2 regions of the Psychrobacillus sp. FSL H8-0510 genome follow, and region 1 is predicted to be linked to the other one. Evidence: a T-box and tRNA genes for the amino acid it is inferred to sense, from the RefSeq annotation. Region 1 holds a T-box; the other holds one or more tRNA genes.

Region 1 (10,635 bases):
CATAGCGGTGCTTTTTGTATTTATATTAGCTAACAAAAGGATGCTGAGGAGGTGAAAATTATGTATGGAACTGATTGGCTTACCTTACTTCTCCTACTAGCAATTGTTATGTTACTATTCCTATTGTTTAATGCTGTTATGAGAAAATGGCTACAAGTCGAGAAGAAGAAACTGTTTTCATATAATCATATTAATGAGAAACACAAAAAAATGGATTGGACTATAAGGGTCGTTTTTCTAGTGGTACTGCTGCTAGGGAATTTCATAAATGTTACGACGGAGCCAATGGAGTGGTTTTGGTTTTTCGAAACATGGTTTTTATTGATTGTTTTTATAGTTGTGTCTGAAACCGTTAGAGCTGTGATGGAGTGGAAGTATGCAGTAAACAAAAAAGATTATATATTTACAATTAGCCAGTTAATATTTGGAGTTCTATTAATACTAACAGTGATTCAGACTAATTTTTGGGGATTGATTTAAACACAATATCCTAGGGGATTTGTTGGAATAGTACATGGTGTAAAGTTTAAACAGAGATGGGTGAAATTAATTGGAACAATTAGGTCAAATTATTAAAAAGCTAAAAATAAATGTTCTTTCCATAGAAGATGTGCCTAATTCATTTAGCTCGACTGTATATAGAGTGGAACAGATTAATAAAGAAATAGTATATTTGAAAATTCCCTATTCCAATTTGAAACTAATACGTGAATATGAAGCGATAGAAATCTTAAGTGAAGCGCTACCTGTTCCTAAATTATTGGAATATTGGGAAGGGGACGATAATATTCCAGGTGCTATGTTGCTGTCAGAGATGAAAGGGCAGCCAATCACAGGAAATGTAAGTGAAGTATTAGCCTATGATATTGGGGTCCATCATGCAAAAATGCATAATGTGACTCCACAAGAAGGTAATTCATTTAAAGGGATTTCAAATGTGTATGAAAAATGGTCGACTTTTATGAAATCGCATTTTTATGGATTTGCAGAAGATGTAAAAGAGGTGATACCAGAGGACTTGTTAAAAAAATCTATTGAGCTTTTTGAAGAGCAACGTAAATGTCTGCCTCATTCAGATGGACCGAGCTTTATACATATGGATTTCCGTCCGGCAAATATTATTATTCAGGACAACCAAGTTTCTGGAATTATAGATTTTGAAAGTGCTCGCTTTGGTTCCACGGAAATGGATTTCACCAAAATCAATCGTGATATTTTTACTAAAAACTCCGGAACATTAGAAGCGTACAAAAAGGGGTATCAATCTATTCGTCCATTAATAGATTTAGAGGTTATCTTGCCGTTTTATCGTTTTACAGATGCATTTAATTCACTTGGATGGTGTAAACGCCGTGGAATCGAAAAGCATCAGCAGTTTTTTGATGAAAATTTTGTTATTTTAAAATCGATATTACAGAGTGAACGATAAATGATGAGAATTTTTTTTGATAGGGCTGTGAATGAATCAGTAAAATTACTAATAAGTCCATAAAGGTGTATGCTTATTTCTAAGTTGAATTTATTCAATTCCAATCAATGCAGGAACAGTAATTTCTCACAAAGGAGCTTATGGTATATGAGAGAAAAACTTATGGAAATGCTAGATGCACGTAAAGATGAAATGATTCAGATTCGTCGCTATTTACATGAACATCCTGAATTATCATTCAAAGAAGAAAAGACCTCTCGATATATTGCAGAATTTTACAAAGGAAAAGGCGTGGAAATACAAACAAACATTGGAAATGGTTATGGAATTATTGTAACAATAGTGGGGGCAAAACGAGGAAAGACAATAGGGTTACGCGCAGATTTTGATGCGCTTCCGATTGTGGAAGAAACACCTGTACCTTTCAAATCGAAAAATGAGGGTGTCATGCACGCATGTGGGCATGATGGCCATACAGCTTATTTGCTAGTTCTGGCAGATTGTTTAATACAACTGAAGTCAGAGCTAGCTGGAACGATAAAAATAATTCATCAGCATGCGGAAGAAGTACCACCAGGTGGTGCGAGAAGTATTGTAGAATCTGGTCTGTTGGATGATTTAGATGAAGTATATGGGATTCACTTACTTCCAATTGCTCCTGTTGGAATGGTTGGGTACAATAAGGGCTATGCTTTCAATGGTAGGGCATACATGAAATTGAAAATACAAGGGCGAGGCGGGCATGGTTCATCGCCTCACATAGCAAATGATGCAATTGTGGCAGGGGCACATTTTGTAACTGCTGTTCAAACTATTATAAGCCGAAGATTAAGTCCATTTGATATTGGTGTGATCACCATTGGGTCGTTTGATGGGGCTGGTACCTTTAATGTTATTAAAGATAGCGTAGTACTAGAGGGTGATATTCGATACATGACAGATGCAACGAAAGAAACGATAGAACGGGAAGTAAAACGTCTTGTCAGAGGACTTCAGGAGGAGTTTGATGTAAGTTGTGAACTTACCTATACACTCGACTATCCACCTTTATACAATAATCCTGAACTTACAGAGAAAGTAGCGGTAACATTATTAAATGCGAATGTGAAGGAAATTACAGAAGTAATAGAGGTCCCACCAATGGCTCCTTCTGAAGATTTTGCGTATTATGCGGAAAGGTTTCCAGCTTGTTTCTTTTATATCGGGTGTACTCCAAAGGGCGTTGAAGAACCATATTTCAACCATAACCCTAAATTTGACATCGACGAAGATGCACTGTTAGTGGCAGCAAAAGCTGTCGGACAAGTTGTTTGTAGCATGCAAGAATAAAACAAAAAGAGTCATTCAAAATTTACTTTTGAATAACTCTTTTATGATATAAACGAATGTGTAAGTTACAAGTTTTTTCTATTCCTTATTGAACCAAAGCTCATCTTTGTTATCAATTTCACCATTATAATTAATCAGAATTTCATCGCCAGCTTTAATATCGACGTAAGCAAAGAAATCGAATGTGTGATTATCAAAATTAATCTCATAGTCTGCATTAGGTTCATATGAATGATTAAATAACATACCATATCCAAGCAGGATGGCAGTGTGATTTATCCCGTACTCAAAAGCGTAATCAGCTAGTAAGGTTTTTTCAATATGTTCATGCTGGTCGTTTGGGTATGAAATGACAGGTGCTTCATGAAAAAGCTGTCCTTTTTTGATATCACATTTAGCAAATACCCCTCTATTAAACTCTCCATCACTTAGTGGAGATACTTTTACCTCAATCATGTTTGTTCTCCTTCTCACTATTAAATATTCTATCTAACTGTAACATTAATTTGCACATTATGCTCTGTTTTATGTGTATTTCGAAATTATATGAGCGAAAGATGGTCAATTTAACAAACAAAAAAGAGCCCAATTATGAAACTTGGGCTCTTTCGATACGGTATTTGTTCTATTATTCTTCGCCACCACTAGTCGGCGGTGGTTCTTCCTCTACAGGAGGAGTTACAGGTTCTACAACAGGTGGGGGAGTAACGGGTTCTACAACAATAGGAGGCGTTGTAGGCTCTTCATTCTCTTCCGGTGCTGTTGGAGGCACTATTGGTTCTGTAGGTACTACAGCTTCTATAGATACTATATTAGATGCGGCAGATTCTAATCCTGTGATATCGACTGCAACAGCGATAAATTGGCCAGCTCTATTAATAGATAGACTGTTTCCGGCAGCTTCTTTAGTGGATGAGAGTAGAGTTCTTTGCCCGTTTATAACTTCATAAACTCGATACCCTACAACATCTCCAGAAGTCGACTTAGACCAAGTAATCGTCCCATTAGACATTGCAGCAGACACTGCGGCTGGTGCACTGCCGTCAGCATTAAATACTTCCTCAGACACTACATTTCCTCCAAAGGCTGATTTGGCAGGGAATAACTTAGAAGCATTGCCTCCAAATTTACCAAGCATCCGATTGATAAAATCTTGGTTTACTCCATACCCACCACTTACTACAAATTCCCCAGGAGTGGAATCGAGTGCGCGATATCTGTTTCCGTTTATTTGTACATAGGAAGAAGAGATTAAACTATCATCCTTTGCAGTTGGTAATAAAACAGCTGCATTAAATAAATCTGACTTCACTAAACCAGCTTGTGAACATGCATCTGACACTGCTAATCCTGAAATTCCACAGAAGGATCTAGTAACGACACCTTCAGGAGCAGTAAAGTTATTTGGTGCATCTACTAATTCAGAATTTACATCATACATTGCGTTCATCATATTAGACCAGAGCATATTGATACGCACGCTCGGATGATTGTAACGATTATTCATATAATATAAGGTTTGGGTATCATCACCGTAACCTAACCAAACTCCTAAAGAAATATTAGGGTTATAGCCAACTAGCCATGAATCATTATGATTCTGTGTTGTACCTGTTTTTGCACCAAAATCTGATTGGAATTTCAACCTAGCTTTTGCTAGTTTTGCAGTCCCATCAGACATAACATCTCTTAACATATCGGTAATAATATAGGAAGTAGCAGCACTGAATACTGGCACAGGTTCCACTTCGTGTTGATAAATAACATTACCGTCAACATCTTCAATTTTTTCGATCATATAAGCATCAATAAACTGTCCGTTATTTGCAAATGTTCCAAAGGCATTTGTATTTTCCTCGAGTGTTGCACCATTTGTCATTCCACCAATAGAGAGAGCATGATTAGCATACTCTGCTTCATCTATATGCTCAAATCCCATTTTTGTTAGGAATTGAGTTGGCTTGCGATCCATGATTAAATCGTATAATCGTATCGTTGACAAGTTTTGTGAGGTTGTCAAAGCATCTCGAGCAGAGATAATACCTAGCTCTTGTTCAGTTGTATAGTTTGATGGTGATTTTGACCACGTAGTACTACCTAATTTTTCTAGCTTCAAATCGACTACGGGACTACCAGCTCCAATTACACCATATTCAATCGCAGGAGCATAGACGAGCAGTGGTTTGATGGTAGAACCGATTGGCCGGATACCTTGTGTAGCACTATTTTGGGCTTCAATTTTATGATCTCGTCCACCTAAAAAGGAAAGTATTTTACCCGTACCATTTTCAATCATCATCCCACCAACTTGAACAGGGAAGTCTTTTACCACTATCTCTCCTGAATCTTCATCCTTTACTTCCTTCTGGAAGGTATGTCCGTAAAATTCAAATTCATCTCTTACTTTTAACATAGCTTCATACATGTCTTTATTAATAGTGGTATGAATACGGTAACCATCTGTACTAATGGAACGTTGTGCTAAAATATCATACTTTTGATAAAGCTTTTTTTCATTATCTAATCGAGCAGGATCAATTGAATCGGCTTCTGCAAACTGATCTCTTAAAATTTCTTTCACTCTATTTTCCACTTCAGCTGTTAACCAAGGATACTTGTCTTCAGGAAGTGTTTCTGGCTCTCTAAAATCTTTCGTAATATCGTAGCTAACAGCATTCTTATATTCCTCATCCGTAATATAACCAGTTTCATTCATTCGGAATAAAACAATTTTCATCCGTTCAATCCCAAGTTGGAGAGCTTCTCCTTCTTTTATCTCTCCACCTTGTCTAAAAGGAGTATAAGCAAATGGAGCTTGGGGAATACCAGCTATGTAGGCTGCTTGTGGTAAATTCAGATCTTTTGCTTTTACATTGAATATTCCATTCGCCGCTGTTTCAATTCCAGCGATGTTTCGTCCATTTGAATTTCGGCCGTAGGGGATTATATTCAAATATGCTTCTAATATTTCTTCTTTGTTCATGAAGTGTTCTAAGCGCATAGCTAATAGTATTTCTTTTGCTTTACGTTCATAAGAAACCTCATTGGTTAAAATTTGGTTTTTGATTAATTGTTGAGTTAATGTAGAACCACCAGTTTGTGTATCAGAGTTGGATACATCTTGAAGCAATCCGCGGAAAATTGCTTTAGGAACAATTCCCTTATGTACTTCAAAGTATTCATCTTCCGTCGCTAAAACTGCATCTATTACATAAGGAGAAACCTCTGATAGATTTGTTTCCGTTCTTTCTAAATCAGTGCGTAGTTTACCTAAATACACGTCTCCGGCAAAGTAAACTTCCGATGTCTCTTCATAGTTAAAGACAGCACTGCGCATTTCATCTTTACCACGAAGTGGTTCTTCTTTTACCAATGAAGCAAAATATCCTGCGCCTACAGATAAACCGAATACTCCGAGTGTCAGAATACCCACCATAAGAAGTAAACTTAAATTCCAGATGACACTAGAAGAAACTCTTAATCCCTTAGCCCATTTAGTAGACTCCCACATATCAATTTTTTCTTTGTATCTCTGTATATTTTCTTGCCATTTCTTCATTCAGTTCTCGCCCCCTAAATCTTGAATTATTATACCATAAGCCTAATTGTTAGACGATAGTTATTGACATACAATGTAGATTAGGTAAAATAGATATATATTTTAACGAAGAAAAGTCCGAAGTAGTAATTATACATACTGTGAAGAGAGCTAGCGGTTGGTGAGAGCTAGTCAGTGTATTATGCGAATTACAGGCTTGGAGTTAAACGTACTCACAACGATACGGTGATTGAAGCGGAGGGAATAATTCCTTCAAGCTGGGTGGTACCGCGCTAATTGATTAAGCGTCCCTGCATGATTTTTTATCATGTGGGGACTTTTTTATTTTAAGGAGGCAATATTAATGACGAATTTATTGGATGATTTAGCTTGGAGAGGTCTTCTATACCAACAAACCGATGCTGAGGGCATGGAACAGCTTCTTAGTAAGGAAAAAGTATCATTATACTGTGGAGTAGATCCTACAGCAGATAGCATGCATATAGGACATATTGTGCCGCTTCTTACTTTAAGACGTTTCCAAATGCATGGACATAGACCAATTCTTTTAGTTGGTGGTGCAACTGGAATGATAGGGGATCCCTCTGGTCGTTCAGAAGAACGCCAATTACAAACAACAGAGCAGATTGATTTGAATGTTCAAGGTATTAAAAAACAAATGGAGCAAATTTTTGATTTCAATACCGATAATGGTGCACAAATGGTGAATAACAGAGATTGGATCGGCTCTATGGATGTTATTGAATTCCTGAGAGATTTTGGAAAACTAATTAACATTAACTATATGCTGGGAAAAGACTCTATCTCTTCACGTTTAGACACAGGACTTTCTTTTACTGAGTTTGCCTATACGCTAATTCAGGGAATTGATTTTAATCATCTATACGATCATTTTGGGTGCCGAGTTCAAGTAGGGGGTTCTGACCAATGGGGAAATATTACTACTGGTTTAGAGGTAATTCGTAAAACACATGATGACAATACAAAGGCTTTCGGTATTACTATACCATTAGTAACGAAAGCTGATGGGACCAAATTTGGTAAGTCTGCATCAGGTTCTGTTTGGTTGGATGCAAAGAAAACATCCCCATACGAGTTTTATCAGTTCTGGATTAATACAGCAGATTCAGATGTTATTAAATACTTGAAAATCTTCACCTTCTTGGAACGTGAAGAAATTGAAGCTTTAGAAGTTACCGTTGAAAACGAAGCCCATTTAAGAAAAGCACAAGCAACTTTAGCAGAGGAAATGACTCGTCTGATCCACGGACAAGAAGCATTGGATCAAGCAATTCGAATTTCACAAGCATTATTTAGTGGCAATTTGAAAGCCTTAACTGCATCAGAAATGAAAGATGCATTTAAAGATGTACCTTCTGTCGAGATGACAAAAGATGAAAAATCTATTGTTGACTTCATAGTAGAGGCTACGGTGTCACCATCTAAGCGCCAGGGACGAGAAGATGTAACAAATGGTGCTATTTCTATTAATGGAGAAAAAGTTACGGATGTTGCATATGTAGTAAGTGGGGCAGACCGGTTAGAAGATGAGTTTATGATTATTCGTCGTGGTAAAAAGAACTATAAAATGATTAAGTTTGTATAAGATAAAAGCTACTTCCCAATACTATAAGGGAAGTAGCTTTTTATAGAGCTAGATGATTAGTTAAAAACCACCACGTTCATCTACGTGATGATTATTTTGTCCATCTTTAACTTGTAACTGTTTCTTTTCGTGCTCGTTTAACTTTTGGTATTCCAAATAACTTTCGCCTATAACATTGTCTTTTTCCTTCTTATTAGATGTATTAACCGATTTACCTGTTTTCATAGAAAATCCTCCTGTTTCTTAAAAGTTCTTCGTTAGTATTGACCACTTTTGTGTAATTAGTCACAAATTTAACAAGAAGATTCAAAAAGAAAGCATTACTAGTTAAAAAAGTACATGAAATAGTATAAAATGATAAATAGGATAAAGGTTTGGAAATATAAACACATTTTTTTATTATTAGATTGAGGGGACGTTATTAGTGAGTGCAAAGAGATACCTGTTACATCATTTCGATGACTTTTTTGTTGTTCTATTCGAAAAGGATAACAAAGCAAATAAATTAGTTATCTTAAAAGACAAATTTACAGTGAATGCAAAAGAGGGAGATTTATTAGAGGTAGAGATAAATCAAGATAAATCAGGTTATAATTTTAAAATGCTAGAAGAAGAAACAGATAATACGAAAAAAAGATTATTAGACTTAATTGAGAGTATGAAAAAGAAATAACTCCCGATTTTAAAACTAATCTCATTCAGTCTATACACCTTTCTGTTGGAAAGAGGAGAAAGTTCCTCTTCATCCTAGAGGTGTTTTTTTATATACAGATACTATATCAATAAATAAAAAGCCTTCGAAACCCTGTATTAACAAGGTTTCGAAGGCTTTTAATAGAGCAATAATATTAACGAGAGTAGTACTCAACGATAAGAGCTTCGTTGATTTCAGCAGCTAATTCTCCGCGTTCTGGGTTACGAACGAAAGTACCAACTTTGTTGTCTGCATCAAAAGTTAAGTATTCTGGTACGAAGTTGTTAATTTCCATTGATTCGTTTACAACATCAAGGTTTTGAGATTTTTCACGAAGAGAAATTTCTTGACCTGCTTTTAAACGGAATGAAGGAATATCAACGCGTTTACCATCAACCATAACGTGACCGTGGTTTACTAATTGACGTGCTCCACGACGTGTACGAGCAAGACCTAAACGGTAAACAATGTTATCAAGGCGAGTTTCAAGAAGAATCATGAAGTTTTCACCATGTTTACCTGGCATTTTACCAGCTCTATCAAATAATGTACGGAATTGACGTTCGTTTACACCATAAGTGTGACGAAGTTTTTGTTTTTCTTGTAATTGCATACCGTACTCAGTTAATTTTTTGCGTTGGTTAGGACCGTGTTGTCCTGGTGCGTAAGGGCGTTTTTCTAATTCTTTACCAGTACCGCTTAGTGAAATACCAAGACGACGTGATAATTTCCATGATGGACCTGTATAACGAGACATATATGTCTCCTCCTCTATGTTGGTTTTATTTTGTTGTAAAATAAGACCAGATGTATTCAGACTAGCAGACATTTTGTTTTCATGTATCATCGCCCTAGCAGCCGAGGGTTACGGGATACACCATCTATAGTATAGAGGAACAAAATGAGCAATCTAGGCCATACAACTGCTGCATTTATTTTACACAAATTTCATTGTATCTCTATATCTATCGAAAGTCAAACGATAATCAAATTCAAAAATAATTACAAAAATAGCGTAGACATAGAAAGGATAAATAGGATAAAATATAGTTATATTGAATTATTAGTAACTGTGCTAAAAGTATCATAATTTACTCTTGGAAAGCTGAGAGGTGAACTAATGGAAAGCGAAAATACAATTATTGGTCTTAAAAGTAGAATACTTGACATTTGGAATGAAAATGTATTCACTCATGAATCCAGTATTAAATGGTTTGATGACTTGAAAAATATCTTATTTGAATTTTTTGATATAAAAGAAGCGAAGTATTACATATATGATGCGGAAACTTTTTTACAACTTTCATGGAATCACTCTTTTGCGAAAAAGCTCAATGCTATTAAATGGGTAGAGATAGAGCCATTGTTCTATGATAAAGACATAATAGATGCTCACAAACTACAACTAAAAGACTGTACTGAAAATGATGTAGCTTTATTGTTAAGAGATAAAGAATTGCATCCATTAGGATTAATCATAATGGAATCCTCAGAAAAGTGGATAGAATTTTCAAAAACAACTCAACTAGATATATTCTTGACTACTATTACTAAATTAGTTAAAACGATTAGAAAATCTGTTTATTTAACACAGCAGGAGAGCCAGTTTAGAAATTTGTTCAATGTAACGAAAATGTTTAATTCGACATTAGATATCGGTCAAATATTAGAGGGTACATTAAACTCTATTGAAAATGCATTTCCAAAATTTAAATCTATACTTATTTTATCGAATGATCAGGATCGTAAAACGTCTGCTCCATATAAATTATTCGATTATACAACAGAAAGAAATACTACCGTGGAGGCATATGTATCTGGTGAAATAACGACAGAATTAGCGCAAGATTTAGGTGTGAGATTACTGAATATTCCTATTGTCGGAAAGCAAGGTATCTATGGTATTTTACAAATGTCCACACCTTTAGACTATTTATTTTCAATTAGACAAAAAGAATTTGCAGTTTTACTTGCTAGAGCAGCCGGGAATGCATTAGAAAATGCTAAACTATACATCC
Region 2 (10,635 bases), on a different contig from region 1:
GGTATCTTAAACGGAAAATCTATGTTCATTTCAAGTAAAGAAAAATAAGAACTCAATAGAATATGGCATGACGAAAGACATTCAGAATAGAATAGTCTAGCCCTGAATGTCTTTTTGTGTACAATATGCGAGCAGTTACAAACGTACTCTTAATTTATTAAAACTTCACTTCACATCTAAACAACTGACTTGTTGCACTGAAGTTTTGAACATAAAAACCGTGATCTCCTGTTACTTTTGCTTTTTGTACCATAGCTACACCTTCGTTGCTACCTGTCACTGTTGCTATTACATCCCAATTAGGTCCATAGACCACCATTCTTCTAGTTTCCGGTAATCCATAAGTAGAAAACTGCGTGCTCGTACCCTTTGAAATGGTATAATGTTTTCCCGTATTATGACCATTTTCTAATTGAACATACCACGAATCAGTAGCATATGTACCATATTTAGGAATGTTAATGTCTTTTACAAAAGTATTATCTTTTATGATGTATTTCTCATTATCTATTAGAAAATAGACATCGTCTTGGTGTTCTGGATTGACATAAACTTCTGCATTGACACCAAGGGTATCTATTTTGTTCAACTTATCAAAATCCAATTGTTCCTGTTTTGGTATAGATACAGATACGGAATCTGCACTTGCAACGGTTTCAACCGAGAAAATGGCAAAACTAATCATTCCTAAGAAAGCGATAGACTTTGCGAACTTGTTTAAATTCTTCATATATTTCCCCCTGTTTTATCTATCAATTGATATGAATACCACCGTATGTAAGATTGATGAAATTTGCATTAAAACCAATTACGCAAAATATATATTCTCCATCCTCTTCTACAGTAAAATCAGTTACGAGCTTATCAGTAATTTTTTCTGCAAATAGTTCTGTATAATTTCCATTTAAAATGAAACCAGCATTTGTTTGACTTGAACCATCTGGCTCAAAGGTGAGATTAATAAAAACATGATCACCTTTTTTTAAAGACAATCCTTCATTTTTCTCTCTCAGCAAAAAAATATCTCCATTAGCCAAAGACTCATTTTTTAAAGAATATACACTAGGAGAACTCTCTAATAAATTTATGTCAATTTTGTTCAAGCTGTTTAAATAATCGTCATTTTCAATGACAACTTCTGCTATTTCCGTCGTTTCACTTTTCATGAAATAATATGAAGCTATAATACCTAAGAAAATGACTAAAGTTATTGAAATTCCAAGGTAAATGTATTTTTTGATAAAATCACTCCGCTCTTTTTCTAGTCAATTTCTCCTCTCCTAATCTATTAGGGCTCCTGATTCAATTTTATCTAAAATTTAACATTTAGTCAATTCAATTTTCTGAAATTTGCTAATCTTTAATTATTATAAGAATGGAAGTAAAAACAGCCTTTCTCTAGAAAAAAGTATTTAACAACCAAAAAAGAGGAAGCATAAATGCCTCCCCTTCGTATATGGTTAATTTATAGATACTTCTACTCCAAAGTCGTTACATAGTGAACCAAGGCCACCTTGATAACCAGCTCCGATTGCGTTGAATTTCCATTCCCCGTTGTTACGGTAAAGCTCGCCTACGACTACTGCTGTTTCAATACTGAAATCCTCTCCTAGATCATAACGAATCAATTCTTCTCCCGATGATTTGTCCATGATACGGATATACGAGTTGCTTACCATACCGAAGTTTTGGTGACGAGTTTCAGCGTCATTAATAGTCACGGCAAAGGTAATCTTTTCAATCGAAGATGGAACTGCTTGAATATCAATGTTGATCGTCTCATCATCGCCGTTTCCCTCTCCAGTAAGGTTATCGCCAATATGAACCACAGAACCATTTCCGCCTGTTGGATTATTGTAGAACACGAAGTCACTTGCTGCTGACACTTTACCGTTCGCGTCCAATAAAAATACGGATGCATCTAAATCGAAAGAATGTCCTCCATCATATTTATTAACATCCCATCCAAGACCAACCGTTGCATGTGATAATCCCGGATTATTTTTTGTTAAGTCTACCTTTTGTCCTTTTGCTAAGGAAACTCCCATTTACAAAACCTCCATTTTTTTGTTTATTCTTACGTTTTTATTGCGAGTATTGTGTATTTATGCGAATCTCTGGCAAATTTCGTTGACGGTTTTGTCTGTTGTTCCATCACCAGTTGCTGAAAACTTCCACTCTTGCCCATGACGATAGATTTCGCCGACAATAAGAGAAGTAAGGCCTTGATAATCATCCGAGAGATTGTATTTAACCAACTCGTTACCTGTTGTTGGATCAACGATTCGAATGAATGCATTGGAAATCATGCCAAAGTCTTGTTTTCGAGAAACGCAGCTGTAAATATTTACTACGAAGACGATTTTATCGTAAGAAGCAGGAACAGACTTCAAATCAACCGTTATTACTTCATCATCGCCGCTGCCTTTGCCTGTTAAATTATCACCAGAATGTATAACAGACTTGCAATTACTTTTTTTATTCATGAAATAAATCAAATCTTTCTTCGATTGGAACTTTCCATCTTGAAGCATGATGACAGATGCGTCGCAGTCAATCTGTGGAGTAAGAGCTGCTAAAAAACCTTTCTTTTTTGTTGACGAAGCAGAAGCAGAATCCCAACCCAAACCGACTTGAATGCGATCGAGTTGTGCATTTCCTTTTGTTAAGTCAATACGCTGACCTTTTTGTAAGCTCACTGTCATATTCTTAGCCCACTCCCCTTATTTTTTTTTAGATGAATCGGTTACAGAAGGAATAAGAGGTTATCTCATCTCTACCATTTATTATATACACTGTAGTAAACAATGTCAATAAATAATATTGGTTAATTGAATCGAAGTCATAGAAAAAATCGACTAGAATCGACATATTAAACCATTTATAACTGCATTTCAATCATTACAGATTTGTTACTATAGTACACAATAGTATAGTAACGTCATCTAAATTCGATGTAGATTCTGTTGAAAACCATTCGACCTAAAATACATCTAGTTTACTTCTAAACGAGACAAAAACGCCATCCATTATGGACGACGCTTATCTCTAACTCTTTCTAGTATGTGACGTGAGGGGGTCGAACCCTCGAATAGACCATTCACAGTGGCCCGTGTTAACCGCTTCACCAACATCACCACAGTTTTATTTGGTGCCGAAGACAGGACTTGAACCTGCAGCCCCCTGATTACAAGTCAGGTGCACTAGCCAATTGTGCTACTTCGGCATGTATGGTGGACAAAAGTGGTAACGATCCACCCTCTATGGATTTTCAGTCCATCGCTAATCCATCTCAGCTATTTATCCGTTATGGTGGATCTTGCAGGATTCGAACCTGCGACATGTCCGTTATGAGCGGACCGCTCTACCGCTGAACTAAAGATCCATATGGTGCGAGAGGAGGGAATCGAACCCTCACCTCCAGCTTGGCAAGCTGGCATTATACCATTAAACTACTCCCACTGGTTACAGAACTACATCGCTCTGCAATAGTTGGCTTACCCGACAAGACTTGAACTTGTAACCTTCTCCTTAACAGGGAGTTGCTCTACCGATTGAGCTACGGGTAAATAATTGGCTCCGACAACAGGGCTCGAACCTGTGACTTCCTGGTTAACAGCCAGATACTCTACCAACTGAGTTATATCGGAATAAGAAAGGCAGTCGTTGCTGCCCGAATTTTAGGATATTAGATGTTTCACCATCTTCGAAATTGTTGCGTTTTCTGCTTTACCAGATAGTACAGGCATGGCAATCTTCATTGCATCTCCCATACTCATTCCAGCTACGACACCACTCTGTATGAGAGCTGCTCGCACTTCATCTTCTGACATCTGGTTCGGAAGGTAACCGTATAAAATGTCGATTTTTGCATTCGCATCCTCCACGCTGTCTGTCCGACCAAGCTTTTCGGCTTCTGCCAGATAGTCTTTGGTCTGCTTGATCTCGCGTTGCACGATCTGGATTTCTTCTTTTTCATCCAAAGGCGAACGTTTTACTTTCTCAGCATTCTCCAAGCCTGCCTTCACGAGTTGTAGCACGCCTTTTTTCCGTGCGTCTTTCGCTTTCATTGCTTGGATTAGATCTTTCATGATTAAGTCTTTCATTTTCATTGTTCTTCCACCGACTTTCTGTATTTTTTTCTTAATCTATAATTGCATTGCGTTTATCTTTTGGACAATATTTAACTCATCGCAACCGTACAGTCCTGAAGAGTTTATATTATTGTATTCAATCACTTTAAATCCATCATCTGTTTCCGCAACATCAATAACAAAGGCCTTTGAGAGAGGAAACAAATCAATCATTTCTTTGGTATAAGCCATCAATTCTTCAGATGGTTTGTGATTAATATTTGTAGACTTCTCGACTACATAGCTTGAGGCTGTCACGATTTGTTGCTCAACAACGAAAAAGCGATATTCGGCTTTTATCTCTTTGACAGGTGAGATCATTAAAGTCTGTCCCACATACGCACTATTGACATCAGATTCTCTTTCTTGCCATGAAAGAAAATCTTCTAATGTGATGGTGAAACCAGTAAACAACTTTGTGTTTCCCGTCGGTCGGATGAAAAAGGAATCCCAAATAGGTTTTAGCCCCGACAGCTCCCCAACCACGAATTCGTTGTTTAACAGTTCCTTGCCGATTTTTTGTTTAAACACTTCATACTCAAAGTCTTCGCTCCAGAAAGAACCTGGCTTAAAATTCTCTGATTGTGCAACGTTTGCAAATTGTTTTGAACCGTAGACCATTATGTTTTCATTTTTTGTAAATTTTTTCAATATATCTGCTGAATTATCTTCAGGTATTCTCGTACCTTTATGGAGGACAGTTAAACTATAATCTTTGTTCAGTCGTACTATTAAATAAGCAGTAGAACTCATTTCTAAAGCAGTTATGACTCTTTCCACATTCGAACTATTGTTTAGAAATTCTTGTACTAACCATTTCAACTTGCTCACTCCTTATCTTTTTTTCGAAATTTCATTTACTTTAATGGTGTCTGCTGAGGGACTTGAACCCCCAACCACCTGCTTGTAAAACAGGTACTCTCCCAGTTGAGCTAAGCAAACGTTTGGCAGGGATAGCAGGAATCGAACCTACATCGTCGGTTTTGGAGGCCGTCATTTTGCCATTAAACTATACCCCTATGGCAACCACGGCAGGACTTGAACCTGCAATCCTTCTGATTCGTAGTCAGATGCTCCATCCATTGAGCTACGTGGTTATTTTGGTACGGATGGCGGGAGTCGAACCCACACGCTACAAGAGCAGCGGATTTTAAGTCCGCTATGTCTACCAGTTCCATCACACCCGCAAAATAAATACTTAATATGGCGACCCCGACGGGATTTGAACCCGCAACTTTCCGCTAGACAGGCGGGCGTGCAACCGTTACACCACGGAGTCATTATTGGAGGAAACGAGGGGATTCGAACCCCTGGAACGCTTACACGCCCTTCGGTTTTCAAGACCGACGCCTTCAGCCTCTCGGCCACGTTTCCAAATATGGAGGAGATGGTGAGATTCGAACTCACGGGACACTTCCATGCCCTTCGGTTTTCGAGACCGACGCAATAAACCAAGCTCTGCCACATCTCCGTTATGGCGGGTAGTACAGGAGTCGAACCTGTGAGAGTATTTTACCCCTCTTCCGCATTAGCAGTGCGGTGCCTTCAGCCACTCAGCCAACTACCCGTAACTTTATTCTTTTGAAAATGGTGGAACTAAGGGGACTCGAACCCCTTCCTACTGCGTGCAAGGCAGTTGCTCTTCCAATTGAGCTATAATCCCATTTGGTCAAGATGGCAGGACTCGAACCTGCGACCCCTTGGATCCAAACCAAGTACTCTGGCCAAACTGAGCTACATCTTGAAATATTGGTACATCCTAAGAGATTTGAACTCCTGACTTCTCGGTTATCAGCCGAACGCTCTACCACTGAGCTAAGGATGTATAGATTGGTTGCAGTAGTAGGAATCGAACCTACACAATCTGCCTTATGAGAGCAAATGTACACCTGTTACCGCATTAATAAAACGCCCAAGAAGAGACTCGAACTCTTGACTCATCGATTAGAAATCGGTTGCTCTATCCTACTGAGCTACAAGGGCAAATATGGTTATAGTTCACTACCGAACCGTTTAAGGTAATCTTTTCTATACTGGTTCAATCTCTCTTGCAACTCTATTGCATCCTTCAGGAAGCTTTCACATTCCTCTTCCCATCCTTCTTTTTGTTTCTTCACTCGTTTTTGAATGTACTGGTGAACGAATTTAAAGTTGTTCTTCTGCATCGAGTCTGTAAAATCGATTAGTTGTTTGTAGTCAATTAGTAGTACTTCTGTCTTGCTCCCATCTACATCAGATCCCTTCTTGTGTTTAATTGGTGCAACCAGTGGGAATCGAACCCACATCTACTGCTTGGAAGGCAGTCGTCTTTGCCATTAGACCATGACCACAAATGAAATGCCCTCGATAGGATTTGAACCTACAACCTCGGTATTAAAAGTACCTTGCTCTACCGTTGAGCTACGAAGGCGGATTTGATTGCTTGCTGATTTTCTTGTCACTCTTATCACTCTTCATCGTTCTCACTTCCTATTCTTTTTGTATTGATGAAGCTAAGCTCGTTGAGGGATTTGAACCCCCGACATCCTGATTACAAAACAGGCATTCTTCCGCTGAACTAAACGAGCATGTTTGGTGCAGATAGGGAGAGTCGAACTCCCACGCCCGAAGGCATACGATTCTAAATCGCACGTGTATACCAGTTCCACCATATCCGCATTATTTGGTGACCCAGACGGGGATTGAACCCGCAATCCTAGAGTGAAAGTCTAGTGTGTTAACCATTTCACCACTGGGCCTTATTGTGTTGCCTTCCGAACCTTATCTCATCTACTTCTATTGTCTCGAGCATGTCGCTCACTCCTTCTTTTTATAAGTTTGGTGCAGATAGGGAGAGTCGAACTCCCACGCCCATAGGCATACGATTCTGAATCGCACGTGTATACCAGTTCCACCATATCCGCATTGTTGTTCTAAAGTATGGTGAGGTGTGTTGGACTCGAACCAACGTACTCTTTCGAGGAGGGATTTACAGTCCCTTGCAATTGCCACTATGCGAACACCTCATATATGGTCAAGATGGCAGGACTCGAACCTGCGACCCCTTGGTTCCAAACCAAGTACTCTAACCAAACTGAGCTACATCTTGAAATGTTGGCGGTGCTGACGGGATTTGAACCCGCAACCTCTTCCGTGACAGGGAAGCGATCTACCATTGATCTACAGCACCGTGTGATTGGTTCCCCTTCCACGATTCGAACGTGGACTTTTCCGATTCAAAGTCGAATGCCTTACCATTTGGCTAAAGGGGAATAATTGGAGAACAGGACCGGATTTGAACCGGCGAATAAGAGATTTGCAGTCTCTCGCCTTGAGCCTCTTGGCTACCTGTCCGAAAAAAATGTTACAAAAAAGCACCCGTTCGGTTTCCCGACGAGTGCTTCAAGGGTGTCTATATCCTCCTATGCGAAGGTATGACAAAACATGCGATGTGTTCGCCTGTGCAAATATTGGTGCCCTGAAAAATAAGGGTTGCCCTTTTGCTGTCGGTCGTCCATCTTACGTTTTTCCTTGAAACATTCTTTCGGTAATGAAACCTCTCCCGCTAAATCCAGTAAATTTGCCGTATTTTGCGTATACTCAACAACACGTCCAGATTCCGGACATGTGAAACTAGGGCGATCAAATCCGCCTATTCTTGATTCGCTTGATAGTGTTTGCCAATGCTTGCTCATTAAATCTGCAATTGTTTTCATCATGTCTTTCCTCTCCTTTCGTGTGTTAGTTTTTTTGTTTTTGTTCCTTTTAGGCAATAAAAAACTCCCGGTGAGATAATCTCATCAGGAGCAGCTTCCTCAATCCTCTCGGAGTGGGAAAAGAATATACAACTAATCTACATTCGATTCGACACCAGTGGTGTGTAAAAAGAATACAAGTATGTCTGCATGTTCTTTCGGAGCTTTCCTAATGAGCGAGAAGGATACCATCCCTCTGCTGTTAGTTCGCGACTATCTAAATTTGTATGTGATGCGTCTGATGATAGGCGTGTTGAAATAAAGGGATTGTTCCCCTGTTTTGACGCTACGTTTAAAAAGTTTTCTATCGTCATTTTTCTCAACATGTCCATCACCTCTGCTTTCGTTTTTTTTGTTTTGTTGTAACATCATATTCTATAGTTCGGCAATTATTCCATAATCTTTACCAAAAATGGTTCTATCCCATTCAAAACCTTGGTGTATATACATTTCTAGCGTGTCGAACAAAAATGATTATTTCGTTTCTTTAACTTTATATTCTAAGTATACCACCCAATATCCAGTTTGTCAAATAAAATTTACAATAAAAAATGACGAACGTTTTTGTCCGTCGATTTCTCTATGCTTAAATTTAATAGGGATTATTCATTCTGCCACTTTTAGCACCTGTTTTAGCGTGTCTTTCTCTTGATTCCAGACCCATCCTCCAAATACACAAACAACTTTTGTCTTCCCAACCATGCTAATTTGATGTTTGTGTTGATGTCCATGAAACACATGAGTCGGTTGATGTTTTTCGATGTAGTTTTTTAGCCCGAGATACCCAAGATGGGCACGATTAGTTTTATCGTGAATTCCAAATGGTGAATTATGACTAATGATGATATCTGCTGCAGGCAAGTCATCACAAATGCAAATCATTTCTGCTTGTGTATACATCGGGAAACTCTTTCCTTGCTTGTATCTCACGCAGCCTTCGATGCCTGTTACTCGTTCAGTTCCTAACTTTGATTGTTCTCGGTGAATATTGACGATATTGTAATACTCTAGATCTCCTGGATAGTCATGATTTCCTAAAACGCCAATAATTGGTCTCCCCTTGAATCGCTCAGAGATGCTCTTCAAATAGAGAGTGTCGATGTCTCCAAGGACCACTACTCCATCCCATTCTGTATTGTCCATATTTATAAAGGTTTGCCACTCATCATGATATACCCCTTGTAAATCAGACAGAAAAAGCCAGTTCATCTTATATCCCTCCTGATTACTTCTTTTTTTATTATATGCTCAAGTGTATTATGTATATCTATAATTGGTCTAAAGAATATTAAGCACTCCGTTTTAATGGCTAATATTCCCATGTCTCAACCGCAGATGTATTACCTAAACTGACTGGGAGATGACTAAAAATAACGAATAAAGGGTGATAATATGATTCACTTGTTACTCATAGATCAAATGCAAAATTACGGTATCTATCCATTACGGTGGAACAAAACCTTGGTAGAAATGAAAGTCATGTTTGATCTACAGTTGAGAGAATTATTGGATATACCTATAGAAGATTTAGAATTTGTGGAAATAGACTCCTCTGATATTTGTATATGTAGGAGAAAGGATGAAATAGGATTAAATAAAACTCGACAGGTCTTTTTCAAAAAGATACAGTTTAATGGACATCCTGTTTTATCTAAATACCTTCTTCCAAGCCCGCTTCTTTCCGGAGACATTTCGAACATAAAACATTTAATTCGCCTTGAATATCAAGCGGTATCAAGCCCAACGATTTTTGACAAACAAAAAGAGCTGCTTGAATAAACCAAGCAGCCTTCTCCTGTTAATAGATATTGGTCTTGTAGATTTGTAGCATGTCTTCAACTATCTTATAATCTTATTCGCTTAAACATTCTTCACAAGCGTTACAGGACCAACAATAGCCACATCCACAATCATTTCCACCACAATCACAGCAATCATACATTTTTTCGCAATTGCATTCGTTTTCCATTTTATTCTCTCCTGCCTAGAAGTCTATTTCATTTCACCCAATTAGTTAACATAATATAATTATTGTCTTATTAAAATATTATGCAGCGGCTTTCAAATATTTTTGATTAAGAAAAGCATACCAGTGCAATATCCAGCTCTCCATTTCTTCTACATGCATTTTCTCTAATTTGTCGAATTCAGCTTGATAGAACTCTCTAAGTGGAGTTCGACTCGAATGGAAATAAGGGATGCTACGCATGTTCTTCTTACCTGTCGCTTGTACACTACGGAGTTGATCATCGAAGAAACAGGCTTTCAAGAAACTGATAGGTTCTTCTCTTATAATTTCTTCCCATTCCATTCCAATTGCCTTCCCTTTGTCACCAGAGCAGTTAAATGGACAGAAATAACATCTAGATCGCTTGCTCGGAAAGTTATTTTCTTCTAAGAAGTGGATACTATCTCTTGTTGTCAGCCCTTCTTCTATTAAAGGATATGCTAGATATATATACTTGGATTGATGCGATACATAACCCCCTACTCGGTTCACCTCGTCAAAAGAGAACCCTATATCCATGATTATCCCGATGTTTTTAGGCATTGGTTGGCTTCTTCTTATTCCCAACTCCTCTTTAATTCTATTTCGCACCGCTTGTTGCACGGGTACGATTTTGAAATCTCCGGTACATTGCCTTGGCATCAGTCCACCTGGAACAATTTCTCCGTTCTCAGTCACCTTGTTAAAATATAGAGGCATTTGAAAACGTTGATAATCCGTAAATATATACCTCATAAGCATTTCTTCGAGACCGTTTTTC

What was found. A T-box is a leader RNA that pairs with one kind of tRNA and senses whether it is charged. The one in region 1 lies ahead of tyrS (tyrosine--tRNA ligase), so its partner is inferred to be a tRNA-Tyr.
Region 2: it has a tRNA-Tyr gene. The T-box ahead of tyrS (tyrosine--tRNA ligase) is inferred to sense a tRNA for this amino acid. The anticodon was not compared.

Annotation. Positions count from the first base shown of each region.
Region 1 covers NZ_JBBOYZ010000001.1:2,520,860-2,531,494, reverse strand. Annotated here, with positions in the region: gene MHI40_RS12770 (DUF4181 domain-containing protein) at 61-480, shown strand; gene MHI40_RS12765 (phosphotransferase family protein) at 551-1,429, shown strand; gene MHI40_RS12760 (amidohydrolase) at 1,577-2,758, shown strand; gene MHI40_RS12755 (SET domain-containing protein) at 2,837-3,214, opposite strand; gene MHI40_RS12750 (transglycosylase domain-containing protein) at 3,387-6,317, opposite strand; T-box leader at 6,417-6,612, shown strand; gene tyrS (tyrosine--tRNA ligase) at 6,661-7,923, shown strand; gene MHI40_RS12740 (hypothetical protein) at 7,984-8,148, opposite strand; gene MHI40_RS12735 (DUF3006 family protein) at 8,348-8,596, shown strand; gene rpsD (30S ribosomal protein S4) at 8,772-9,374, opposite strand; gene MHI40_RS12725 (sensor domain-containing diguanylate cyclase) at 9,738-10,635, shown strand, end outside.
Region 2 covers NZ_JBBOYZ010000002.1:91,070-101,704, forward strand. Annotated here, with positions in the region: gene MHI40_RS20115 (hypothetical protein) at 1-10, shown strand, start outside; gene MHI40_RS20120 (hypothetical protein) at 158-730, opposite strand; gene MHI40_RS20125 (hypothetical protein) at 753-1,166, opposite strand; gene MHI40_RS20130 (TerD family protein) at 1,461-2,048, opposite strand; gene MHI40_RS20135 (TerD family protein) at 2,106-2,705, opposite strand; tRNA gene MHI40_RS20140 (tRNA-His) at 3,065-3,137, opposite strand; tRNA gene MHI40_RS20145 (tRNA-Thr) at 3,150-3,226, opposite strand; tRNA gene MHI40_RS20150 (tRNA-Phe) at 3,232-3,306, opposite strand; tRNA gene MHI40_RS20155 (tRNA-Ile) at 3,311-3,385, opposite strand; tRNA gene MHI40_RS20160 (tRNA-Gly) at 3,389-3,462, opposite strand; tRNA gene MHI40_RS20165 (tRNA-Asn) at 3,494-3,569, opposite strand; tRNA gene MHI40_RS20170 (tRNA-Asn) at 3,575-3,650, opposite strand; gene MHI40_RS20175 (GatB/YqeY domain-containing protein) at 3,681-4,112, opposite strand; gene MHI40_RS20180 (ATP-grasp domain-containing protein) at 4,149-4,964, opposite strand; tRNA gene MHI40_RS20185 (tRNA-Val) at 5,000-5,075, opposite strand; tRNA gene MHI40_RS20190 (tRNA-Arg) at 5,154-5,230, opposite strand; tRNA gene MHI40_RS20195 (tRNA-Leu) at 5,235-5,320, opposite strand; tRNA gene MHI40_RS20200 (tRNA-Asp) at 5,338-5,412, opposite strand; tRNA gene MHI40_RS20205 (tRNA-Ser) at 5,418-5,507, opposite strand; tRNA gene MHI40_RS20210 (tRNA-Ser) at 5,513-5,604, opposite strand; tRNA gene MHI40_RS20215 (tRNA-Ser) at 5,609-5,700, opposite strand; tRNA gene MHI40_RS20220 (tRNA-Ala) at 5,722-5,796, opposite strand; tRNA gene MHI40_RS20225 (tRNA-Pro) at 5,800-5,877, opposite strand; tRNA gene MHI40_RS20230 (tRNA-Ile) at 5,884-5,958, opposite strand; tRNA gene MHI40_RS20235 (tRNA-Arg) at 6,043-6,116, opposite strand; gene MHI40_RS20240 (hypothetical protein) at 6,125-6,418, opposite strand; tRNA gene MHI40_RS20245 (tRNA-Gly) at 6,389-6,463, opposite strand; tRNA gene MHI40_RS20250 (tRNA-Lys) at 6,472-6,543, opposite strand; tRNA gene MHI40_RS20255 (tRNA-Thr) at 6,629-6,700, opposite strand; tRNA gene MHI40_RS20260 (tRNA-Leu) at 6,706-6,790, opposite strand; tRNA gene MHI40_RS20265 (tRNA-Glu) at 6,797-6,871, opposite strand; tRNA gene MHI40_RS20270 (tRNA-Leu) at 6,952-7,036, opposite strand; tRNA gene MHI40_RS20275 (tRNA-Tyr) at 7,054-7,138, opposite strand; tRNA gene MHI40_RS20280 (tRNA-Pro) at 7,144-7,221, opposite strand; tRNA gene MHI40_RS20285 (tRNA-Asp) at 7,228-7,302, opposite strand; tRNA gene MHI40_RS20290 (tRNA-Gln) at 7,310-7,384, opposite strand; tRNA gene MHI40_RS20295 (tRNA-Cys) at 7,390-7,466, opposite strand; gene MHI40_RS20300 (hypothetical protein) at 7,535-7,831, opposite strand; gene MHI40_RS20305 (metallophosphoesterase family protein) at 8,474-9,076, opposite strand; gene MHI40_RS20310 (hypothetical protein) at 9,329-9,646, shown strand; gene MHI40_RS20315 (hypothetical protein) at 9,915-10,635, opposite strand, start outside.